3 regions of the Kitasatospora sp. NPDC015120 genome follow, and region 1 is predicted to be linked to each of the others. Evidence: predicted binding sites of a transcription regulator. Region 1 holds the regulator's gene; each other region holds the start of a gene.

The links. The regulator HrcA, encoded in region 1, represses chaperone genes, less so after heat shock. The targets are predictions, from matches to a motif close to TTNGCACTCNGNNNNNCNGAGTGCNAA.
Region 2: ACF1AK_RS05245 (FmdB family zinc ribbon protein) is a predicted target of HrcA. The motif match lies at 1,522-1,548, and genes of this name have one in related genera.
Region 3: groES (co-chaperone GroES) is a predicted target of HrcA. The motif match lies at 1,607-1,633, and genes of this name have one in related genera.

The regions. Positions count from the first base shown of each region.
Region 1 covers NZ_JBIBVJ010000001.1:719,392-725,338, forward strand. Annotated here, with positions in the region: gene ACF1AK_RS03410 (S41 family peptidase) at 1-420, opposite strand, end outside; gene ACF1AK_RS03415 (16S rRNA (uracil(1498)-N(3))-methyltransferase) at 488-1,237, opposite strand; gene dnaJ (molecular chaperone DnaJ) at 1,319-2,464, opposite strand; gene hrcA (heat-inducible transcriptional repressor HrcA) at 2,536-3,570, opposite strand; gene htpX (zinc metalloprotease HtpX) at 3,847-4,767, shown strand; gene ACF1AK_RS03435 (hypothetical protein) at 4,853-5,440, shown strand; gene ACF1AK_RS03440 (DUF2785 domain-containing protein) at 5,483-5,947, shown strand, end outside.
Region 2 covers NZ_JBIBVJ010000002.1:93,816-99,762, reverse strand. Annotated here, with positions in the region: gene ACF1AK_RS05260 (hypothetical protein) at 1-193, shown strand, start outside; gene mscL (large conductance mechanosensitive channel protein MscL) at 226-645, opposite strand; gene ACF1AK_RS05250 (hypothetical protein) at 675-1,016, opposite strand; gene ACF1AK_RS05245 (FmdB family zinc ribbon protein) at 1,205-1,510, opposite strand; gene ACF1AK_RS05240 (MFS transporter) at 1,638-2,918, opposite strand; gene ACF1AK_RS05235 (potassium/proton antiporter) at 3,305-4,795, opposite strand; gene ACF1AK_RS05230 (penicillin acylase family protein) at 5,084-5,947, shown strand, end outside.
Region 3 covers NZ_JBIBVJ010000005.1:344,493-350,439, reverse strand. Annotated here, with positions in the region: gene groL (chaperonin GroEL) at 1-1,047, opposite strand, end outside; gene groES (co-chaperone GroES) at 1,160-1,465, opposite strand; gene ACF1AK_RS15825 (methyltransferase domain-containing protein) at 1,722-2,951, shown strand; gene ACF1AK_RS15820 (polysaccharide deacetylase family protein) at 2,927-3,856, opposite strand; gene ACF1AK_RS15815 (hypothetical protein) at 3,956-4,219, opposite strand; gene tsaD (tRNA (adenosine(37)-N6)-threonylcarbamoyltransferase complex transferase subunit TsaD) at 4,216-5,304, opposite strand; gene rimI (ribosomal protein S18-alanine N-acetyltransferase) at 5,297-5,827, opposite strand; gene tsaB (tRNA (adenosine(37)-N6)-threonylcarbamoyltransferase complex dimerization subunit type 1 TsaB) at 5,887-5,947, opposite strand, start outside.

The DNA of each region.
Region 1 (5,947 bases):
GGGCAGCCGCACCGGCTCGCCGCCGTCCGGCGGCACGGCGTGCGCCCAGGTGCGGCGCAGCGAGGCCTGCCCGGCGGCGGTGGTGGCGATCGGCCGGCCGTCCGCCGTCCAGCCGCGCAGCTGGGTCTGCGCGTCGCCCCAGTGGGTGAGCCGGCGCGACGGACCGCCGTCCACCGGCACGAGGTGCACCTCGGGGGCGCCGTCCCGGGCCGAGGTGAACGCGACGTACCGGCCGTCCGGGGAGAACCGGGGGCGGCGGACCGGGACGTGATCGGCCGTCAGCCGCCAGGCCCGGCCGCCGTCCAGCGGGGCGAGCCACACGTCGTTCTCGGCCACGAAGGTGATCAGGTCGCCGTGCAGGTGCGGGTGGCGCAGATAGGCGCCCACGGAGGTGCTCTCGGGTTCGCTCACACCCGTCACCCTGGCACGGGGCCGCTCCCCCGCGCCCGGACTTTCCCGACCGGGGCCCCGTGCGGGGGACGCCCTGCTAGGACCAGCGGCCGGTGCGGCCCAGCAGCAGCGCGCCGGCCGCCACCCCGGCGGTGGAGGTGCGCAGCACCGACGGGCCGAGCCGGTACGGCTTCGCGCCGTCCTCGGCGAAGGCGGCCAGCTCCTCCGGGGAGACCCCGCCCTCCGGGCCGACCACCAGCACCAGGTCCCCGCTGTCCGGGAGGGCCGCGCCGGCCAGCGGCTCGGCGCCCTCCTCGTGCAGCACGGCCGCGAACGCGGCGCCGGCCAGCACGGGGACCAGCTGCCGGGTGGTCATCACGTCGCGGACCACGGGGAAGCGCAGCCGGCGGGACTGCTTGCCGGCCTCCCGCGCGGTGGCCCGCCACTTGGCGAGCGCCTTGCCGCCGCGCTCGCCCTTCCACTGGGTGATGCAGCGCGACGCCGCCCAGGGGATCACCACGTCCACGCCGACCTCGGTCATGGTCTCCACCGCCAGCTCGCCCCGGTCGCCCTTGGGCAGCGCCTGGACGACGACGATCCGCGGCGTCGGCTCCGGCTCGCGGCGCACCGCCGCCACCGTCACCTCGATCGCGTCCTTGCCGAGCACCCGTGCGACGGTGCCGTCCACGCCCAGGCCGAGGCCGTCGGTCAGGGTGACCGCCTCGCCCGGCTGCAGCCGCTTCACGGCGGCCGCGTGCCGGCCCTCCGGCCCGTCCAGCAGCACCGGCGCGCCGGGCGCGACGGCGGCGATCCGCTCGGTCTCGGCGACGAACACGGGCGCGGTCATGCGGGGAACCTCCGGGGTGGGAAGGGGGACGGGGACGCGAAAGGGGTGCCGAGGAAGCCTCGGCACCCCCGCGCGGGGCGGCTACCGGCCGTTGAAGGCGTCCTTCAGCCGGGAGAACAGCCCCTGCTGCCCGGGCGCGAACTGGCCGGAGGGCCGTTCCTCGCCGCGCAGCACCGCCAGGCGGCGCAGCAGCTCCTCCTGCTCGGCGTCGAGCTTGGTGGGCGTCTGCACCTCGACATGCACTATCAGGTCGCCCCGGCCGCCGCCGCGCAGGTGGGTGATGCCCCGGCCGTGCAGCGGGATGGACTGGCCGGACTGGGTGCCGGGCCGGATGTCGACCTCCTCCACCCCGTCCAGGGTCTGCAGCGGCACCTGGGTGCCGAGCGCGGCCGCGGTCATCGGGATGGTGACGGTGCAGTGCAGGTCGTCGCCGCGCCGCTGGAACACCGTGTGGGTGGTCTCGGCGATCTCGACGTACAGGTCACCGGCCGGGCCGCCGCCGGGGCCGACCTCGCCCTCGCCGGCCAGCTGGATGCGGGTGCCGTTGTCGACACCGGCGGGGATCTTCACGGTCAGGGTGCGGCGGGCGCGGACCCGGCCGTCGCCGGCGCACTCCGGGCACGGGGTCGGCACGACGGTGCCGAAGCCCTGGCACTGCGGGCAGGGGCGGGAGGTCATGACCTGGCCCAGGAAGGACCGGGTGACCTGGGAGACCTCGCCCTTGCCGCGGCACATGTCGCAGGTCTGCGCGGAGGTGCCGGGCGCCGCGCCCTCGCCGCTGCAGGTGGTGCAGGTGACGGCGGTGTCGACCTGGAGTTCCTTGGTGGTGCCGAACGCGGCCTCCTCCAGGGTGATCTCCAGGCGGATCATGGCGTCCTGGCCGCGCCGGGTGCGCGAGCGCGGGCCGCGCTGGCCGGAGGCGGCGCCGAAGAAGGCGTCCATGATGTCGGAGAAGCCGAAGCCGGCCGCCCCCGCGCCGAAGCCGCCCGCCCCGCCGCCCCCGCCGTTGGGCGAGAGCGGGTCGCCGCCGAGGTCGTAGACCTGACGCTTCTGCGGGTCGGAGAGCACCTCGTAGGCGGCGTTGATCTCCTTGAACCGCTCCTGCGTCTTCGGGTCCGGGTTGACGTCCGGGTGCAGTTCGCGTGCCAGGCGCCGGAACGCCTTCTTGATCTCGTCCTGCCCCGCATCCCGTCGGACGCCGAGTACCGCGTAGTAGTCCGTGGCCACCAAATGCTCCGCTTGTTCCGCCTGTAAGAGTGCTTGCGACTTCGGCCGTTAAGAGTCTTAACGGTCCGTCCCTACGACTCGGCCAGGATCTGGCCCACGTACCGTGCCACCGCTCGCACCGCCCCCATTGTGCCCGGATAGTCCATCCGGGTCGGACCGATCACACCCAGTTTGGCCACGCTCTCGTCGCCCGAACCGTAACCGACCGAGACGACCGACGTGGAATTCAGCCCCTCGTAGGCGTTCTCGCGGCCGATCCGGACCGTCATCCCGGCGTCCGCGGTCTCACCCAGGAGGCGGAGCAGGACGACCTGCTCCTCCAGGGCCTCCAGCACCGGCTGGATGGTCAGCGGGAAGTCGTGGCCGAAACGGGTCAGGTTGGCCGTGCCGGCCAGCATGATCCGCTCCTCGCTCTGCTCCGCGAGCGTCTCGAAGAGCGTCGCCAGCACCGTCGTCACCGTCGGCCGGTCGGCCGACTCGAACAGTGCGGGCAGTTCCTCCAGCAGCCCGGGGACGTCCGGCAGGCGCTGGCCGGCGGCCCGCGCGTTGATCCGGGCCCGCAGGTCCGCCAGCAGGGTCTCGCCGACCGTGCCGGGGCAGTCCACCAGCCGCTGCTCGACCCGGCCGGTGTTGGTGATCAGCACCAGCATCACCTTCGCCGGGGCCAGCGCGACCAGCTCGATGTGCCGCACCGTGGAGCGGCTCAGCGAGGGGTACTGCACCACCGCGACCTGGCGGGTCAGCTGGGCCAGCAGCCGCACGGTGCGGGCGACCACGTCGTCGAGGTCCACCGCGCCGTCCAGGAAGTGCCGGATCGCCCGCCGCTCGGGCGCGCTCATCGGCTTGACCTCGGCCAGCTTGTCGACGAACAGCCGGTAGCCCTTGTCGGTGGGGATGCGCCCGGCGCTGGTGTGCGGCTGGTGGATGTAGCCCTCCTCCTCCAGCGCGGCCATGTCGTTGCGGACGGTGGCCGGGGAGACCCCGAGGTTGTGGCGGTCCACCAGGGCCTTGGAGCCCACCGGCTCCTCCGTCCCCACGTAGTCCTGGACGATCGCGCGAAGCACCGCGAGCTTGCGGTCGTCGAGCTGACGGACCTCACCGGCCATGGGGCACGCACCTCCGTCTTCACGCGTTGTCCGTTGTGACATGCCCTTGGGGCATGTGTCCGCATTCGAGCTGTCCGGGCCGGCCCCGCAGGGCCCCGGCCTTGGCACTCCGACCATCCGAGTGCCAGAACCGTACCTGCCAGTGTAAGGCCCGGGTCCGACCGCAGGAACGGCCCGGCCGGAGTGATCCTGCCCGCAGTCCGGCGGCCCGCGGATGATGCCGCGGGCCCGCCCGGGTGGCAGCATCGAAAGCGGACGGCGAACGGAGGAACAGCGATGTCGACCTCGGGCCAGCACACCCGTTTCGCCCCCGACCGCGGCCTGACCGGCCGGATGGTGGGGACGATGTTCCTGATCGGGCTCCTGTACGTCGGATTCACCGGGCTGCTGATCGCCCTGTTGCGCGGCGCCTGGCCGGTCATCGTCCTGGTCTCCGGCGGTCTGTTCGTCGCCCAGTTCTGGTTCAGCGACAGGATCACCGAACGGGCCATGGGCGCCCACCCGGTCACCCCGGAGCAGTACCCGCAGCTGCACGGCGCCGTCGACCGGCTCTGCGCGCTCGCCGACATGCCCAAACCCCGGGTCGCCGTCGCCCGCAACGACATGCCGAACGCCTTCGCCACCGGCCGCAACCCGCAGAAGGCGGTGGTCTGCGTCACCACCGGGCTGCTGGGCCGCCTGGAGCCGGAGGAACTGGAGGGCGTGCTCGCCCACGAGCTGTCCCACGTCGCCCACCGGGACGTCGCCGTGATGACGGTGGCCGGCTTCCTCGGGGTGCTGGCCGGCGCGATGACCAGGATCGCCGTGTACGGCGGCTTCATGGGCGGCGGGCGCAACAGCAACGACTCCAACGCCGCGATCGTCGCGCTGGTCATCCCGCTGGTGTCGATCGCGGTGTACGCGATCAGTTTCCTGCTGACCCGGCTGCTCTCCCGCTACCGCGAGCTGGCCGCCGACCGGGCCGCCGCCCAGCTCACCGGCCGTCCCAGCGCGCTGGCCTCCGCGCTCACCAAGGTGACCGGCCGGATCGCCGCCATCCCGACCAAGGACCTGCGCCAGGCGCAGCCCTACAACGCCTTCTACTTCGCCCCCGCGCTGAGCGCCCGGGAGGCCGGCGCCCGGCTGTTCTCCACCCATCCGACCCTGGAGCAGCGGCTGGACCAGCTCGCGCGGATCTCCGAGCGGCTCGGCCGCTGACCCGCTGCCCCCTTGCCCCGCCGACCCCTTGCCCCGCCGACCCCCTGCCCGCTGCCCCGTTGACCCTCCTTCCGGAAGGACCGCCGTGGGAATCCTGGACGCGCTGTTCGGCCGCACCAAGCCCGTCAAGCCCGACCTCGACCAGCTGTTCGGGGTGCCGTCCGCCGCGCTGACCCTGGAGGCCGGGGCGGGCCTGCGGCCCACGGGGCTCGGCTCGGTCTGCTTCGCCTCCGTCGAGGGCGGGGCCTTCGACGAGGTCGAACGCCAGGTCCGGGCGCTGCTCGACGCCGACACCGGGCGCGGCGGCGTCCCCGTCGAGGCGTCCACGGACGACTACGGCTACTCCTGGCTGCTCGCCCGGCACGCCCCCGGGGAACTGCCGGAGCTCGTCAACGACCTGCACGCGGTCAACAGCGAACTGGAGGCGAACGGCTTCGGGCCGCAGCTGCTCTGCTCGCTGGTCGGCTTCCGCGACGCCACCGGCCGGCGCCCGCTGGCCCTGGTCTACCTCTACAAGCGCGGCACCTTCTACCCGTTCGCGCCGCTGCCGGGCGGCGGGGAGAAGCGCGACAGCCCGCTGGAGCTGGAGGTCAACGCGATGCTCGGCAACGATCTGCGGCTGGAGAAGGACCTCACCCGCTGGTTCCCGGTCTGGGGCGCGCCGGGGCTGTGAAAACCGATGGCCGCGACGGTCCGCTCCCCCTAGGGTCCGACCATGATCGACTGGACCGGGATCGAGACCGCCGCCCCCACCCCCGAGCTGCTCGCCGCGGTGAGCGCCGCCCTGCGCTCCCCCGACCCCGAGACCCGTGACACCCACGCCTACGAGCAGCTGTGCCGCTGGGTGCCCCTGCTCACCCCGCAGCAGCGCCTCGCCCTCGGCGACGAGATGGCCGAACGGCTGTCCGACCCCGAGATCCAGGCCCGCACCTTCGCCCCGCTGGTCCTCGCCGAACTCGTCGACGCCGGCGCCCACCGCCCCGCCTGGCTGGACGCCTTCGCCCACTGGTACCTCACCGAGAGCGACCTGCGCGGCTGGGACCCGCAGCTCGGCTGGCTGCACGCCGTCGCGCACGGCGCCGACCTGCTGGGCGCCCTCGGCCGCAGCCCGCTGGTGGCCGACCCGGCGCCGCTGCTGGAGCTGGCCGGCGCCCGGCTGCTCGCCCCCACCGACCACGTC
Region 2 (5,947 bases), on a different contig from region 1:
GGTGAACGGGGAGACGGCGGCGGACCGGTCGCGGAGGGCGGCGAAGGCCCGGCTGGTCTTCGGCGACCCGCTGGAGCGGCAGTCCCGGGACGACACCGACGCGGGCTGGGGCGACCGCCCCGGCGCCGGGCAGAGCGGTGGCCGGGGCCTGGACTGGTACCTGAGCCAGCGCCCGCCGCACCACGGGGACTGACCGCCGGCCCGCCGGACCGGTCCGGCCCGGCCTCAGCCGGTCCGGGTGACCAGGGCGTCGCGGATCTCGGTGAGCAGCAGCACCTCCTTGGCCTCGGCCTCCGCCTGGACCTCGGCCAGCGTCTTGCGCCGGGCGGTGAACCTGGTCATCGGCAGGATCAGGCAGAAGTAGACGACGGCCGCGGTGATCAGGAACTGGAGCGCCGCGCTCAGCACATTGCCCCAGAGGATGAGGATTCCGGTCGTGACCTCGCCGGTGGCCGACACCTCGCAGGGGCCCTTGATGCAGGAGCTGTAGGACGCGAGGTCCTTGGCTCCGAACGCCCCGACGATCGGGTTGATCACGCCCTTGACGAAGGCGTTGACGATGTTGGTGAAGGCCGCGCCGATGACCACGGCGACCGCCAGTTCGACGACGTTTCCGCGCAGCAGGAATTCCTTGAAGCCTTTCATGCCGCGTGAACGACGGAGTCGTCGGCCGGTCACGGGTGATTTTCTCCCGCCTCCGACGGACAACCCGTTCGGACCACCGGCGGCGCCGTCCCCGGTGCCGGCGGGCCCGTCCGGGCGGGGCCGAGGGTGAGCGCGGCCGCCACCGCGAACAGCAGCACCAGCGGGACCGGGGCGCGGTAGCGCAGCACTCGCCGGAGCCGGCAGCGCGGGCCCGCCCGGCCGCCGATCGGCGGGAACGGCGGCACCGGCTGCCGGGGCGGGACGCTCGGCGCGGGCAGCGGCGGGACCGGCAGCGGACGGGGGGACAGGGCGGGCGAACCGGTGCGCACGGGCACCTCCAGGGTCGGCTTCGGGGTTCCGGTGACCGCCACTCTGGGCGGCCCGCGCCCGGGCCGGTAGCCGCTTTCCCCGGCCTGTGGAAAACCCGGGGCTGTGGATGACGGCTGTCACCCCGACGAGTGAGGAAACGCCCCCGGAGACGACGAACGGCCCGCCGCACCCGCTCGGAAGCGGGAGACGGCGGGCCGTTCGGGACGCTGTGGCCGGTGCCCGGCCGGGGTCAGCCGGCCGCCGGAGCGGCGCTCGCGGCGGGGGCCGAGGAGCTCGACGACGAGCCCGACGACGAGGACGAGGCGGCCGGCGTCGACGAGGACGAGGACGAACCCCCGCCCACCGAGCTGCTGGAGGAGGAGCGGCTGTCGGTCCGGTAGAAGCCGGAGCCCTTGAAGACCACGCCCACCGCCGAGAAGATCTTGCGGAGCCGTCCCTGGCAGTCGGGGCACGTGGTCAGCGGCTCGTCGGTGAACTTCTGCACCGCCTCCAGGCCGTTGCCGCACTCGGTGCACTGGTACTGGTACGTGGGCACTTGTCTTCCTCCTGGCACTCTCGCCTGATGAGTGCTAACGATGGTCAATGATGCGGCATTCCGGTGGATCAGTCCAGCGACTCGAATGTGAGATGAGTCCGGGCGGGTGCCCGCCCCGGCCGCCGCCTCAGCCCTCGGTCGCGCCCACCAGCCGCCCCGGCGCACCGCGCTCCGCGGAGCCCGCGGCCACCGCGCCCCGCCCGCCGCGCGGGACCAGTAGCCCCCGCAGCGTCACCAGCGCGACCAGGCCCAGCCCGGCCCCGGTCACCGGCACCAGGAACCCGGCCGACGGACCGTGCGCGTCGATCAGCTGCCCGGCGGCCGTCGAGCCGGTCGCCAGGCCCAGGCCGATGGCGCCGGTCAGCCAGGTGAAGGCCTCGGTCTTGGCGCCGTCCTCGACCAGCGTCTCGACCAGGGTGTAGCCGCTGATCAGGGTCGGCGCGATGGCCAGGCCGCAGACCAGCCCGGCGACCGAGAGCGCGACCAGGTTCGGCATCGCCCACAGGGTCGAGCAGCCCAGCACCAGCAGGGCGTAGCCGAGGATCATCCGCTGCTGGACGGAGCGCCGCCAGGCGATCACGCCGTACAGCACGCCGGCGACCATCGAGCCGCCGGCGAAGACGCCGTAGACGGTGCCGGCCGCGCCGTGCTGTCCGACCGAGTCGGCGAAGGCGTTCACCGAGACCTGCATGCCGCCGAAGACGGTGCCCACGCCGAGGAAGGTGCCGGCCAGCAGCCGGACGCCGGGCGAGGCGAGCGCGGAGGCCTGCCGGACGCCCGGCTCGCGCACCACCCGGGCGGGCGCGGTGCGCCGCTGGGCGGCGAAGGCCAGGCCGCCGGCCAGGGTCAGCGCGGCCTCGGCGGCGAGCCCGGCCGCGGGGCTGACCGAGGTGGCGACGGCGGCGGCCAGGATCGGGCCGATCACGAAGGTGAACTCGTCCGTCACGGACTCGAAGGCGAAGGCGGTGCTCACCTTGGGGGCGGCGGCCGCGCCCTCGGCGGAGAAGGTGGAGATCCAGCGGGCCCGGACCATGGCGCCGATCTGCGGGACGCTCGCCCCGGCGGGGGCGGCGGCCAGGAAGAGGCTCCAGGCCGGCGCGTGCCCGAGCGCGAGTGCGATCAGCGCGCCGACCGAGAGGGCGTGCACCACGACGGTCGGGACGAGCACCGGGGCCTGGCCGTAGCGGTCGGCGAGCCGTCCGGTCTGCGGGCCGACCAGCGCCTGGGCGACGGCGGCCACCGCCGCGACGGTGCTGGCGGTGCCGTAGGAGCCGTGGGTGTCCTTGACGAGCAGCAGGATGCCCATGCCGAGCATCGCGTAGGGCAGCCGCGCGACGAGCGCGGGGACGAGGAACGTCCAGACGCCGGGCGTGCGCAGCAGCGCCCCGTAGCCGACCCGGGCGGGCACGGCGGCGGCGTGCTCCGGGCTGCTCTCCGTGCTGCTCCGCGGGGGCGCGGTGTCCCGGGCGTCCTCGACGCTCTCGACCGTTCGGCGGGCCGTCACGGTCGGTCCTTCCTGCTGCCTGGTAGCGCGGCAGGGCATGGGGTGGCCCCGACGGCGCCGAGAGTCGTCCTCTCGCGCGTCGACCGGGGTAGATACCGGGCCGGTCCGGCGGTGGGCCGGGGCCGGGCCGCGGCCGCCGAGCGGTCGCGCCAACTCTGCTTCAGGCAGGTGCTGGGGTTCGGTGTCTCCACCGATAGCGAAATTTACGCGCGTAGAAGCGCGCTCACCCCGACTCTACAGGACCGGTCCAAACGTGTCCCGTGACGCCGGGGTGAACACCCGGTGAGGCCTCAGCCGCCGCGCCCGTTGAGCCAGTCGGCCAGCTTGCCGCCCTTGTCCACGGCCCGCAGCCGCCGCTCGGCGGCCTCGCCGACCTCGTCGGTGGTCACCACCAGCAGCTCGTCCCCGCCGCGCAGCACGGTGGTCCGGTCCGGCACGAAGCTGTTCCCCTCGCGCACCACCAGGGTCACCGCCGCGCCGGCCGGCAGCCGCAGCTCGCCGACCTCCACGCCGGACATCTTCGAGCCGGGCGCCAGCGCGACCGACAGCAGGTGCCCGTGCAGCTTCTCCAGCGGCGCGGACTCGATGTCGAGGTCCTGGCCCATCGAGCCCTCGCCGATCCGCAGGGCCCGGGCGACCCAGGGCAGGGTGGGGCCCTGGAGCAGGGTGAAGACCACGACCAGGATGAAGACGATGTTGAAGACGTCCTGCGCCAGCGGCGCGCCGGAGACCAGCGGGATGGTGGCCAGCACGATCGGCACCGCGCCGCGCAGTCCGGCCCAGCTGAGCAGGGCCTGCTCGCGGGCCGGCAGCTTGAACGGGGTGAGGGTCAGCACCACCGAGAGCGGCCGGGCGAGGAAGACCAGGACCGCGCCGATCACCAGCGCGGGCACCACGGCCGAGCCCATCGACTCGGGGGTGCAGAGCAGGCCGAGCAGCACGAACATGCCGATCTGCCCGATCCAGGCCAGGCCGTCGGCGAAGCCGCGCACGGCGGGGCCGTGCGGCAGCTTGGCGTTGCCGAGGACCACCGCACTGACGTAGACGGCGAGGAAGCCGGAGCCGTGCAGCAGCGCGCCGCCGGCGTAGGCGAGCACGGTGAGCGCCATGACGGCGATCGGGTAGAGGCCGGAGGACGGCAGCGCGACGTGCTTGACGCCGTACGCGCCGAGCTTGCCGACCACGAGGCCGATGGCCAGGCCCACCGCCAGCTCGGCGACGATCGTGCCGAGCAGCACGTACCAGGAGTCGTGCGCGCCGACGGTGGCGAAGGCGACGACCAGGATGACCACGGGTGCGTCGTTGAAGCCGGACTCGGCCTCCAGCAGGCCGGTCAGCCGGCGGGGCAGCGGCACCGTCCGCAGGACGGAGAAGACGGCGGCGGCGTCGGTGGAGGAGACGATCGCGCCGAGCAGCAGGGAGGTCCGCCAGTCCAGGCCGACCAGGTAGTGGGCGCCGGCCGCGGTGACGGCGACGCTGATCCCGACGCCGACGGTGGCGAGCACGGTGGCGGCCGGCATCACCGGTCTGGCCTCGCGCCAGTTGGTCTTGAGGCCGCCCTCGGCCAGGATCACCACCAGCGCCGCGTACCCGAGCACCTGGGTGAGCTCGGCGTTGTTGAAGGAGATGCCCAGGCCGTTCTGGCCGAGCGCGACGCCGATGCCGAGGTAGATCAGCAGACTGGGCAGGCCGGATTTCGTGGACACCCGCACGGCGACCACCGCGACCAGCAGGATCACGGAGAATTCGAGGAGCAGCTGGTTCAGGTGGTCGACATTCACGCAGGGGCACCTCGGACGTGGCAGCGGGCGGACGGGGTACCGACAGGGGCGGAGGCCGGAAGCGGCGATTGCTCCCCTTGCGGATCGTTACTCAGTCTAACATTTTGCCATATCTTTAAGTTCACCGTTCACCCACTCCCTCACCTCCCGTCTCCCGCCTCGCCCGATCCCACCGTGAGCGTCCCCCGTGCACGGCCGCCAGCCGGGGCGGCCTAATGTGGTGCACTGTCACGGCCACGTGCTCTTGACATGTCCGCCCGCCCCCCAGTGAGGACCGCAAGGACCCAGATGCCCCGCTCCAAGAAGTTCCGGCGCGCCCGTCTGATCGTGATCGTGCTGGTCGTCCTGCTGGTGGCCGGCGCCGGCTACGGCGGCTACCGGGGGGTGGCCGCGGTCCGGGCGTCCTTCCCGGAGGTCGACGGCAGCGTCAAGCTGGCGGGCCTGAGCGCGCCGGTCGACGTCAAGCGCGACGCCAACGGCATCCCGCAGCTCTACGCCGACACCTCCGAGGACCTCTTCCGGGCCCAGGGGTATGTCCAGGCCCAGGACCGCTTCTGGGAGATGGACGTCCGGCGGCACATCACCGCGGGCCGGCTCTCCGAGATGTTCGGCGACAGCCAGGTCGAGACCGACTCCATGATCCGCACCATGGGCTGGCGCAGGATCGCGCAGGAGGAGTTCGACACCGTCCTGACCCCCGACACCAAGAAGAACCTCCAGGCCTACGCGGACGGCGTCAACGCCTGGCTCGCCGAGCACCCGGGCGGTTCCTCGGCCTCGCTGGAGTACGGCCTGCTCGGCGTCGTCAACGGCGACTACGAGCCCGAGCAGTGGACCCCGGTCGACTCGGTCTCCTGGCTCAAGGCGATGGCCTGGGACCTCTCCGGGAACCTCCAGGAGGAGATCGACCGCTCGCTGCTCGCCCAGGACTTCAGCCCCGAGAAGATCGAGGAGCTGTACCCGGAGTACCCGTACGCCCGCAACGGCACGATCGTGAAGACCGGCACCGTCAACGGCTCCGCGTACAAGCCCGCCGACGGCACCGCCCCGGCCGCCGGTTCCGGCACGGCCGGCTCCGGCACCGCCCCGGGCACCACCCAGGGCTCGGCCGCCACGAAGGCGCTGCTCAAGGACGTCACCGACCGGATCGAC
Region 3 (5,947 bases), on a different contig from region 1:
GATCTGGGCGACGCGGCCGGCCACGGCCTCCGACTCGCCGGCACCGTCGACGACGATCGTGTCGTCCTTGGTGACGGTCACGCGGCGGGCCGAGCCCAGCACGTCCAGACCGGCCTGGTCGAGCTTGAGGCCGACCTCCTCGGAGATCACGGTGCCGCCGGTCAGGACGGCCAGGTCGCCGAGGATCGCCTTGCGGCGGTCGCCGAAGCCCGGGGCCTTGACGGCCACCGCGTTGAAGGTGCCGCGGATCTTGTTCACCACGAGGGTGGACAGCGCCTCGCCGTCGACGTCCTCGGCGATGATCAGCAGCGGGCGGGAGGAGCCGCCCTGCAGGATCTTCTCCAGCAGCGGCAGCAGCTCCTGGATGGAGGAGATCTTGCCCTGGTTGATCAGGATGTACGGGTCCTCCAGGACCGCCTCCTGCCGCTCCGCGTCGGTGACGAAGTACGGCGACAGGTAGCCCTTGTCGAACTGCATGCCCTCGGTGAAGTCCAGCTCCACGCCGAAGGTGTTCGACTCCTCGACGGTGATGACACCGTCCTTGCCGACCTTGTCGATCGCCTCGGCGATCAGCTCGCCGACCTGGGCGTCCTGGGCGGACAGGGTGGCGACGGCGGCGACGTCGTCCTTGCCCTCGATCTCGCGGGCGACCGACAGCAGGTGCTCGGAGACGGCGGCGACGGCCTTGTCGATGCCCTTCTTCAGGGCGGCCGGGCCGGCGCCGGCGGCGACGTTGCGCAGACCCTCGTTGACCAGGGCCTGGGCCAGCACGGTGGCGGTGGTGGTGCCGTCACCCGCGACGTCGTTGGTCTTGGTGGCGACCTCCTTGACGAGCTGCGCGCCAAGGTTCTCGTACGGGTCGTCGAGCTCGACCTCGCGGGCGATGGTGACGCCGTCGTTGGTGATGGTCGGGGCGCCGAACTTCTTGTCGATGACGACGTTGCGGCCCTTGGGGCCGATGGTCACCTTGACGGTGTCGGCCAGCTTGTTGACACCGCGCTCCAGCGAGCGGCGGGCGTCCTCGTCGAACTGCAGGATCTTCGCCATGTTCCCTATTCCCTCGGGGGTGCGGCCGAGGCGGCCGCCGACTACGTGAACCAACAGCCACGCCCCGGTCCCCTGTCGCTAGGGACACGGATCCGGGGCGTGGCTGGACGCTTTACTTCTCGATGATGGCGAGAACGTCGCGGGCGGAGAGCACCAGGTACTCCTCGCCCTGGTACTTCACCTCGGTGCCGCCGTACTTCGAGTACAGGACGATGTCACCGACGGCGACGTCGAGCGGCAGACGCTGGCCGTCCTCGAAGCGGCCCGGGCCGACGGCCAGGACGACGCCCTCCTGGGGCTTCTCCTTGGCGGTGTCCGGGATAACCAGGCCGGAGGCCGTGGTGGTCTCGGCGTCGAGCGGCTGGACCACGATGCGGTCCTCGAGCGGCTTGATGGCAACCTTGCTGCTGGTGGTCACGTCCGAGCTCCCCTTCGGAGATTACGGGGCTTTCTAACGGGTAGGGGCGAGCTCACGCATCTGCCGTCGCGGGGGTCAGACACGCACTGTCGCGTTAGCACTCCCCCCGTGGGGAGTGCTAGTGATGACCATAGGCCGCGGTTAGCACTCAGTCAACCAGAGTGCCAACGACGCGCCTGCCGGCCCCTGCCGCGGACACATGGTCGTACGCCTGTGCGGGCCGGCCCCGGTCACGGCCGGTCCGGCCGGCCCGCCCGTGACCGGTGAGAATGGCCCCGTGGAGAACGACGACTTGCGGCCCCTGCTGACCGACCGGGGCCAGGCCCTGCTCGCCGAACTGCGTGACTTCGCGCCCGGGGAGGAGCTGGCGCTGGCCACCCGGCTGCGCAGGGACCACCCGGCCGGGCTGGTGTCGGCGGCCTTCGGGCAGGCCCGGCTGCGCCAGCGGGCCCGGGCCAAGTTCGGCGCCGACGCCGACCTCATGTACTTCACGCCCAACGGCGTCGAGCAGTCCACCCGGCGCGAGGTCGCCGACTGGCGGGCACGGCGCTTCGCGGACCTCGGCGTGAAGCGGCTGGCCGACCTCTGCTGCGGGATCGGCGGCGACGTGCTGGCGCTGGCCCGGGCCGGCGTCGAGGTGCTCGCCGTCGACAAGGACCCGGCCGCCTGCGCCGCCACCGCCGCCAACGCGGCCGCCCTGGGCCTGGCCGACCTGGTCGAGGTGCGCTGCGCGGACGTCGCCGACGTCGACGTCACCGGCTTCGACGCGGTCTTCACCGACCCGGCCCGGCGCACCTCGCGCGGCCGGGTCTTCGACCCCGAGGCCTACGCCCCGCCGCTGTCCTGGGCGATCGAGGCCGGCCGGCGCACCCCGGTCGGCGCGCTCAAGGTGGCCCCCGGCATCCCGCACGAGGCGGTGCCGGCCGACGCGGAGGCCGAGTGGGTCTCCGACCACGGCGACGTCAAGGAGGCGGTGCTCTGGTTCGGCACCCGGGCGGAGCACCCGCACCGCGCCACCCTGCTGCCGCAGCGGGCCAGCCTCGGCGGCGGCGACCTGCCCGATCCGCCGGCCGGCCCGGTCGGCCGCTACCTCTACGAGCCGGACGGCGCGGTGATCCGCGCCCATCTGGTCGCCGAGGTGGCGCAGCGGGTGAACGGGCGGCTGATCGACCCCAAGATCGCCTACGTGACCTCGGACGAGCTGGTCGACACCCCCTACGCGCACGGCTTCGAGCTGACCGACGTGCTGCCGTTCCACATCAAGAAGCTGAAGGCGCTGCTGCGCGAGCGCGGCGTCGGCACGGTGGTGATCAAGAAGCGCGGGATGGCGATCACCCCGGAGGAGCTGCGCCGTCAGCTCAAGCCCGTCGGCCCGAACACCGTGACGGTGATCCTCAGCCGCACCGACCACGGCCCGCTGATGATGCTCGGCCGTCCGGTGACCGGCCCGGCCGCGGCCGTTCAGGCGGCCGGCACCTCGATGTAGTCCTCCAGCCGGGCCACCGTGAAGCCCTGCTCCTGGATCCGGGCCAGCAGCTCGCCGAACATCTGCGTCATCGTCTCGCCCTTGAGGTCCTTGGGGCCGCGGAAGTGGGCGAGCACGATGTCGCCGGGCCGCAGCTTCTTGTCCGTCGCCTGGTACTGCATGTCGTGGATCTGCATGGACTCGCGCCACAGCACGATCGCCCGCGGCCCGCACTGCTGCACCGCGGAGTTGACCGCCGGGGTGTTGGCGCCGTCGCCGTACGGCGGGCGGAACAGCAGCGGCGGGGTGCCGTACTGCTGGGTGAGCGCGGCCTGGGCGTCGCAGATCTCGGACTTCTGCTTCTCCGGCGCCGCCTTGCTCAGCTGGGCGTGGTCCACGGTGTGGTTGTGGACGTGGTTGCCGAGCGCCTGGAGCCGCTTGAAGTAGCCGTAGTCGTCCTTGACGATGTCGCGGGTCAGGAACATCGAGACCGGCACCTTGAGGTCGGTCAGCATCTCGACGAAGGTCGGGTCCTTCTCGGCGCCGTCGTCGATGGTGACGAAGACGACCTTGTCGGTGGTCCGCACCTCGCTGAACACCGGGACCGGGCCGGTCCGCTGGAGCTTCACCGGCTTGTCGGCGGGCGCCCGGGGCGCCGGCGGCAGCGGGGTGAGGTGCCACTTCGCCCAGGCGGCGGCCTCCGCGGCCTCCGCGGCGGCCGGGGCGGGGGGCGCGGGCGGCGCGGTGGCCGTGTCCCGCCCGGGCGGCGCGGCGGACCCGGCCGGGGCGGTGGGGGTGCCCGTCGCCACCAGGGCCGCGGACGCGGCGCCGCTGTCGCCCCCGCCCGCGCACCCGGTGGCGGCGGCCAGCAGGACCACCGCCCCCGCCGCGTACGCCGTCGTCCTGCTCCACCTGTGCCTGTTCACCGCGCCGTGCTCCCCGTTCCCGTTCAGCGATCCCGCTCGCTAGCACGGTAACGGTCGGACGTTCGGTTCCCGCTCGGGCGTGCGAACGGCTACCGGGGGCTACTCCACATGCTCGCTGGTGAAGGACCAGCGGTGCACCGGACGGCCCAGCAGCGCGGCGGGCGGCTCGGCCACCGGCTCCGGCTCGCCGGACCACCAGGTGATCAGCAGCACGCGCTCGCCGGGGGCGGCGAACAGCTCGCTGCGCAGCAGCCCGGGCCGGCCGCGCAGCGCGGGCAGCGCGCTCTCCCGCACCCACGCGGAGAGCTCGGCGCCGCGCCCGTCGGCGGCCCGGGCCTCCCACATCGCGGCGGTGGTGGTCACTGCCCGCCGCCCAGCGCCCGGTAGGCCTCGCCGTGGACGTCGGTGTGCGGGACGTGGACCTCGGTGACGGGCAGCGAGGAGTCCGCCGACAGGTCGAAGGAGGACGGCGCGCGGTCGCGCCAGACCATCTCGGAGCCGAGCGCGGCGACCATCGCGCCGTTGTCGGTGCACAGGCCCGGGCGCGGCACCCGCAGCCGGATGCCGGCCCGGTCGCAGCGCTGCTGGGCCATCTCGCGCAGCCGGGAGTTGGCCGCGACGCCGCCGCCGATCATCAGGTGGTCGACGCCGTTGTCCTTGCAGGCCTTGACCGCCTTGCGGGTCAGCACGTCGGTCACCGCCTCCTGGAAGGACGCCGCGACGTCGGCGACCGGCACGTCCTCGCCGGCCCGCCGCTTCGCCTCCACCCAGCGGGCGACGGCGGTCTTCAGGCCGGAGAAGGAGAAGTCGTACTCCGGGTCCTTGGGGCCGGTCAGGCCGCGCGGGAAGGCGATCGCCCGGCGGTCGCCCTCGCGGGCGGTACGGTCCACCACCGGGCCGCCGGGGAAGCCCAGCCCGAGCACCCGGGCCACCTTGTCGAAGGCCTCGCCGGCCGCGTCGTCGATGGTGGCGCCGAGCGGGCGGACGTCGCTGGTGATGTCCTCGCTGAGCAGCAGCGAGGAGTGCCCGCCGGAGACCAGCAGGGCCATCGTCGGGGACGGCAGGCGGCCGTGCTCCAGCTGGTCCACGCAGATGTGCGAGGCGAGGTGGTTGACGCCGTACAGCGGCTTGTCCAGGGCCCACGCGTACGCCTTGGCGGCGCTCACGCCGACCAGCAGCGCGCCGGCCAGGCCGGGTCCCGCGGTGACGGCGATGCCGTCCAGGTCGCTCGCCTTGACGCCCGCGGTGTCCAGGGCGCGCTGGATGGTGGGGACCATCGCCTCCAGGTGCGCGCGGCTGGCGATCTCGGGGACGACGCCGCCGAAGCGGGCGTGGTCGTTGACGCTGGAGGCCACCGCGTCGGCGAGCAGGGTGGTGCCGCGCACGATGCCGACGCCGGTCTCGTCGCAGGAGGTCTCGATGCCGAGGACGAGCGGTTCGTCAGCCATGGGGGGTGTCCTTCTTCACGTCCGGTCGCGGGTGGCCCGCGGGTTCGTCGAGGTCTTCGGGGGCGGCGCCGTCGGCGGCGGCGGCCGCGAGGTCGAGGCGCATCACCAGCGCGTCGACGCCGGCGGGCTGGTAGTAGCCGCGCCGGATGCCGACCGGCTCGAAACCGAAGCGCTCGTAGAGCCGCTGCGCGCGGGCGTTGTCCACCCGTACCTCCAGCAGCAGGTCCGCGCAGCCGCGCCGGCCGGCCTCGCGGACCAGGTCGGCGAGCAGCGCCGCGCCGAGGCCGGTGCCCTGGTGGCGGCCGTCGACGGCGATGGTCTGCACGTCGCCCTCGCCGGCCACCGCCATCAGCCCGGCGTAGCCGACGAGCGCGCCGTCCGGGGCGACGGCGACGGTGTAGTGCCGGGTGCCGCCGGGGCGGGCCTCGGCCAGCTCGGACCAGAACATGCCGGCGGACCAGGCGTCCTCGGGGAACAGCTCCCGTTCCAGCGCCAGCACCGGGGCGATGTCCCACCAGCGCATCGGGCGCAGGGCGGCGGCGGGGACGGCGGTGCGCACGGCCCCGTCGGTGCTCGGGCCGGTCACGCCGGGAGCACCGCCTTGTAGCCGGCCGGCACCTGGGCGTCCGGGCGGCGCAGGTAG